One region of the Blautia sp. aa_0143 genome, then DNA from elsewhere that is predicted to be linked to it. Evidence: riboswitches for the same ligand, from Rfam matches in the RefSeq annotation. Region 1 holds a riboswitch; the other holds the start of a gene.

Region 1 (3,181 bases):
CTCCACCGTCTTGGCAGTAGCCCCCACGATCTTATCCGGTCCCATCAGCTTCCTTGCCACAGCAACCGGAATATCAGAAGCTCCAACATGCACACCAGCCGCATCACAGGCCAGCGCCACATCCACACGATCATCAATGATCAGCGGCACATTGTAACGATCTGTGATCTCCTTCACCTTAAAAGCCTTATCCAGATACTCCCGTCCACCCTTATTCTTCTCGCGAAGCTGGACCAGAGTCACACCACCCTTACAAGCCTCCTCAACCGTACGGAGCAAAGACTCCTCCGTATGATAAGAACTATCCGTCACCAGATACAACGTTACATCCAAATCTTTTCTATCCATCCTAATCCCCTCTTTTTCAGTACATTTCAATCTTCAACAGATCCAGCAGCTGTCGATCCGAAAGCCCATAGATCTCATCCAGCAGATTTACCTGAAAGCTTCCCGGACCGCGGGAAATCTTCTCCGCTTCCTCGCCGGCGATACCCATAAGTGCAGTACCAAGCACTGCCGCAGCCAGATAATTCCCGGATCTCCCATTTAATTCCATCTCAACGCCAGACCAGACACCTGCCTCTATACTATCCGTCATCTCTTTCGCAATATTATCTTCGCACCCCGGCAAAAACGCCGCAGTCAGTGCACCGACCATACAGCCGGTTCCTGTGATCCCGGACAGCGCCGCACTGCCATTTTGTACCAGAACAACCCGTTCACCATCCGTAACAAAATCCTGTTTCCCGGTAGCCAGCACGATTGCCTGATTATTTCTGGAAAAAGCCTTAAGCACTTCACTGACTCCATCGATATTTTCCTCAGTCAGAGCATCCTCGACACCCGCATCGATTCCGATCGCATGAGACGGCAGCCCGGAAACAGCCAGAAGCTCTGACATATTTCCCTTCAGCACTGCCGGATGACCGATCCTTAAAAGCTCCCGTGCCAGATCCAGCCTGAGATCACTGCATGCAACCCCTACCAGGTCCAGAAGAACCGGGATCTTATTTTCCATCGCTGTTCTCATAGAACGCTTCATTGACTCGATCCTGGCATCGGTAATATTCCCGAGATTCAGCATCAGCGCACCAGCCGATGCCGTAATATCTGTCACCTCTGCCGGATGCTCCGCCATGATCGGCCTTGCACCTACTGCAAGGACCACGTTGGCACAGTCATGGATCGAGATCGGATTGGTGATGCAATGGATCAGCGGCTTTTCTTCTTTAATTCGCTTTCGCAGTTGTAAAATTCTTTGTCTCATATGTTTTTGAACCCAAAGCTGCCTGGAATTTCACCAGAAGACCTGCTTTACTCAGAGCCTTCAGGAAAATATAGGCAACACATCCTCCCATTGTGGTTGCTGCAAGGAACATCGGCGTATAATAAAATGCTGTCAGTCCGCCTCTTCCCATCAGGAATGCCATCACCGGATAAGAAACCATGGATCCGATGATACCTGTTCCAAAGATCTCACCGATCACCGCACAGATGATCTTGCCTTTGGAAAGTCTGTAGAACACACCTGAAAGGAACGCGCCAAATACTGCACCGGTCAGTGCAAGTGGCGGGATTCCCATGAACATCATACGGATCACGCCGATCATAGTCGCACAGAGAAGAGAGTACCACGGTCCCATCAGAACCGAGCATACGATATTGACAAGATGCGCCGTGGGGCACATTCCCTCAATCCTCAGGATCGGTGAAATAACGACACCGATCGCAACCATCATTGCCAGCATTACCATACGAAGCGTGTGCATCCTTTGTTTTTCCATTGTGTTTTCCTCCCTGAAATATCAGGCAGATCCCTGTCAGATCCCGGGCAAAAACTTCCCGTCTGCTGCAGTCTGCCCTTAGATTTTGGCGGTCGAAGTTCCCTTACTTCCTCTCACTCCGAAAACACGGATTCCCATCGCTTACATGATCCTTCCGGAAAAATTCTCCGGAATATCACTCTCCTGCCAGACATTAAGGCGCTCCCCTTCCTGCCCGCTCTTTCGCAGAAGCTCCACATGCAGTCTCTGTCACTTTCACATCCCCACATTGTCAGACCATTCCAGTTCCATTCCTGCATCCGAAAAGAGCGCATCCCATGGCAAATTCCACGGAGACACGCTCTCAAATCACAATCCCTCCGTTGGCATTACCCAAATCAGGTACGGTCGAAGATCTATCTTCCTCTCAGCCTGTCACACAAGCTCCCGCTGGCTCTTTTCTTTTCTGTTTTTCAATATAGCACACACCTATCCCGTTGTCAAACCTCCACTGCTTATTGCTCTTTGCACTCCCGCCGGAGACTTTCCTGCATGATTTACATTTTCTGTAACTGCTTTTACCATACTTCACCGGCCCTTATTTCGCAAGACGGATCATATTCCAGCTGTGTTTTGCAAAAACTGCTTCCAGTTTTCCGCCGTCCAGCTTTGAGCACTCTGCACTGGCTTTTACAGGAACTACATTCTCGGGCTGCGTCTCTGTATTGACTGCCTGAAGATCATCATTGTTCAGCACGATATGCTCTACGATCTTATATCCCTCAAACTGTCTTAAGTCACAGGAAACTTCCATATCCTCATCCAGACTCTTATTCACTGCAAAGATCGTCAGCGTATCCTTTTCCTCATCCCAGACGCACACAGAATCCAGATATGGAGCTTCTCCATAAGTCTTGCTTTCATATATAGGTGTGAGAACCTGTGTATTAAGGACGGTTCCTCTTCCAAACACACTTGTCAGCATATACGGATAAAAGATCGTCTGACGCCATGCGCCTGTATCGGATGTCATGATCGGCGCAATAACATTTACCAGCTGTGCCATGCAGGCGATCTTTACGCGATCTGCATGACGGAGAAGTGTGATCAACATACTTCCCACAAGAAGTGCATCCTCAAAGTTATAAACATCCTCCAGCTGATGGGGCGCCTGTACCCATTTTTCCAGTTTTTTATCCTGTTCATTGCTGTGGTACCATACGTTCCACTCGTCGAAGGAAAGATTGATCTGTTTTTTTCCATGCTTCTTTGCTTTTACAGCATCGCAGATGGAAACCACTCCTGAGATAAAATCATCCATGCCCTTGGAGCTTGCCAGAAAATCGGCAGTGTCTCCCGATGCATTTCCATAGTACTGATGCAGGGAAAGATAATCCACCTGATCGTAAGCCTCGTCA
Region 2 (3,181 bases), on a different contig from region 1:
TACGGTTCTTTTTCATATCTTCCAGAATTTCTTCATTTACGATACTTTCATTAAAATGGCCGTCCTGCTGACTGGCCTGTACTGTTTCTGCCATTACTCTTATGTCGCTCCTCTCATATATTGCAGCAATACTCTGGTCCTCACTGCTGCATATCTGTAAACTCAATTTCGATTGAAACCAGACAATACCTGTGTTTCACTACACAGGCAGTGCCTGTCCCCCGCTTAGTGTTCTGCGTTCAATCATTCATTTATCAATTTTACTCATGAAGAAATCCGGTCAGTGGTGAGGATGCACTTGCACCTCTCTCCAGAGTTCTTCCCATACCGGAAAGATATGCACTTCTTCCTGCCTCAATAGCTTTCTTAAAGGCTTCCGCCATAACACGGACGTCTCCTGCAGTTGCAATGGCTGTATTTGCCATAACTGCTGCAGCACCCATTTCCATAGCCTCACATGCCTGTGACGGGCGGCCGATTCCTGCGTCCACGATGATCGGAAGGTCGATCTCGTCGATAAGGATCTGGATGAATTCTTTTGTACAGATTCCTTTGTTAGAACCGATCGGAGAGCCAAGCGGCATTACACAGGCAGCTCCTGCATTCACCAGATCTCTGGCTGCATTCAGATCCGGATACATGTATGGCATAACTACAAAGCCCTCTTTTGCAAGGATCTCTGTTGCCTTGATGGTCTCGTAATTATCCGGAAGAAGATATTTGGAGTCATGGATAACTTCGATCTTTACAAAATCTCCACAGCCAAGCTCGCGGGAAAGTCTTGCAATACGGACTGCCTCTTCTGCATTTCTGGCGCCGGACGTATTCGGAAGAAGCGTAACATCCTTCGGAATATAATCCAGAATGTTCGCAAGTCCACCCTCATTTGCACGACGCAGGGCAAGTGTTACGATCTGAGTTCCTGCTTTTTCAATACATGCTTTTACAAGCTCCAGGGAAAATTTTCCGGAACCAAGGATAAAACGGGAAGTAAACTCATGGCCTCCCAGGATCAGTTTGTCTTCATTTGTGTTTGCTGTTGTCATTTTTTATGTCCACCTTTCTTTATGTCTGTTTGCAGAAAATATTTCCACCGATTTATAACCAGCGCCTTCTTCTGCCAGATCATTCTTCATCTGCATTTTTTCAGTAACTTATCTGTCAGTTACTGCCGTGGTATATATACCTAATTTTATCTCTATAGCGACATCAGCAGCTTCCGCCGCCCATAAACTGCAGAATCTCCACAACATCGCCATCTTTCAGTACTGTTGTATCGTAAGTGTCTCTCTTAATGATCTCTTCATTCAGCTCTACTACAACCTGCACCGGAACATAGTTACATGCTTCCAGATATTCTGTTACTGTCACCGGCTTTTCCAATGTTCTGCTTTCACCATTTACTGTGATCATGATCTCTCCTTTCCGGAAACTTCAAAAGCTATTCGTCAATAAAAAAGAGTTCACAAAGAAATACACCCGCGGTGGTGCACCCCTTCATGAACTCAGTTCACTCTCAAATTTCCCAATATTCAATTGTCGATACCGGGGTTAAAAGCATTCGCTCTTGATCCCTTCCCTGTAAATCCTGATCTTACGTATTCAATCGGATAAAAACATCCGCATCCAATAAAAAAGGAGATACACCAAAGTATCTCCCGTAAATTCATCTTATACGTTCCTACGTTGGCATTATCCAAATCAGGTATAAGGGTCGAAGTTGAAGACTTCCTCTCAGCCTGCCATCACAAGCTCCCCTGTTATTTACATGGTTTAGTATAATTCCGATTCTGCTTCATGTCAAGAACAATAAATTTTGGTTTTATTTGCCGGTTTTATTTGCAGAGTGAACAGTAACTTTTATTTATAAGCAGTGAATCCCAGATCTTTCATTGTCAGATTTAAATTCTTTTTCAGATAATCATTTGCTACTTTCATTGTCGCTTTCATCATAATATTGGAAGAATCCTGCAGATCTGTCATCGCTTTTTTTCCGTTTGTATACAAGAAAGTCAGATTCTGACCTTTATAAGCAGATGCTTTTGTAGAAGAAGTCACCAGCAGAAAGACTTCATTTGTAGACAGGGCGGACTTCACATTGACCGTATCAGATTTCACACAGTTTCCGATAATATCCAGTCCGGCAAGGATTCCATCTGAAGGCATAGAGAGCATCATCCCAATATCTATCTTATCTTCTTTCTTCAGATAACCGATCATCAGAGTACTTTCTTTATCTACTTTGACATTTATAAACTGATTTCCGTCTTCAGTATATTTGCCTTTCTGACTGATGTATTTTTTCAATTTGCTATAATTCTGCGTCAATCTGGTATTAGCCGAGGTCGGATTCTTTACAGTAACCTTGCAGGTGAATTTTCTGCCACCAAGAGTCGCTGTGATAACCGCTGTTCCTGTTTTTACCGCGGTGATCTTTCCGACAGAAGTTATCTTGACAACATTTGTGTTGCTGCTCTTCCATGACGGTTTCAGACTGGTGCCTTTGATCTTCAGTGTATAAGTTTTTTTCGATGCCAGTGTCAGGCTGGTCTTATTCAGGGTGAGATAATTCAGACCTGCGATTGCTGTCAGACCTTTTTCATTATATCTACTCCAGATCGTATTTTTTCCGGATTTCCGGTAAGCTCTCACTGTGTAAGTATAGCTTACTCCGGTACTTACTTTTGTATCGGTAAACGTAACATTTTTGCTTCCTGTGAGGGTTTTTACTGCTTTCCATCCGCTGTTTCCGGTCTTGCGGTATACCCGGTATCCGGCAACTCCTTTTACCTGTTTCCAGCTGAAAATAATCTTATTCCTGCCGGAGATCTTAATAGAAGACATAGCCGGCGTTGCTACGTTTATCGCCGCCTGTACTTCTGTCGCACTGATCAACTCCGGAACCGCAGCTGGTGCCGCCGTTGCAAGCATAAAACCTGTCAAAATGCCACATAAAGCTTTTTTCCAATTTCTTCTCATACGCTTTTTTCCTTTCTGCTTTGTGGTATATCTGGATTCCCTAACAAATATAGTATACATTATAAAAATTATTCCTGCTATGATATTTTTCGCCGAATCAGGGCTTTCGGTGAAATTCGGCAGTTTCTACAATGGCTTGACACTCCCCTCAACTAAAGCAGGGGGATTCTTGCTTCTCCCACTACTGCATTGGCAAACACCT

The links. Region 1 has a riboswitch for thiamine pyrophosphate ahead of thiW (energy coupling factor transporter S component ThiW). Riboswitches for the same ligand answer to the same signal wherever they lie in the genome.
Region 2: linked by a shared signal. The riboswitch ahead of thiS (sulfur carrier protein ThiS) and the one ahead of thiW (energy coupling factor transporter S component ThiW) in region 1 are both predicted to bind thiamine pyrophosphate.

What each region holds. Positions count from the first base shown of each region.
Region 1 covers NZ_RCXU01000052.1:507-3,687, forward strand. The annotation lists gene thiE (thiamine phosphate synthase) at 1-348, opposite strand, end outside; gene EAI83_RS16490 (hydroxyethylthiazole kinase) at 365-1,267, opposite strand; gene thiW (energy coupling factor transporter S component ThiW) at 1,230-1,784, opposite strand; TPP riboswitch at 2,122-2,224, opposite strand; gene arfA (arabinosylfuranosidase ArfA) at 2,362-3,181, opposite strand, start outside.
Region 2 covers NZ_RCXU01000042.1:28-3,208, reverse strand. The annotation lists gene thiH (2-iminoacetate synthase ThiH) at 1-94, opposite strand, end outside; gene EAI83_RS15725 (thiazole synthase) at 261-1,046, opposite strand; gene thiS (sulfur carrier protein ThiS) at 1,210-1,413, opposite strand; TPP riboswitch at 1,662-1,769, opposite strand; gene EAI83_RS15715 (fibronectin type III domain-containing protein) at 1,861-2,979, opposite strand.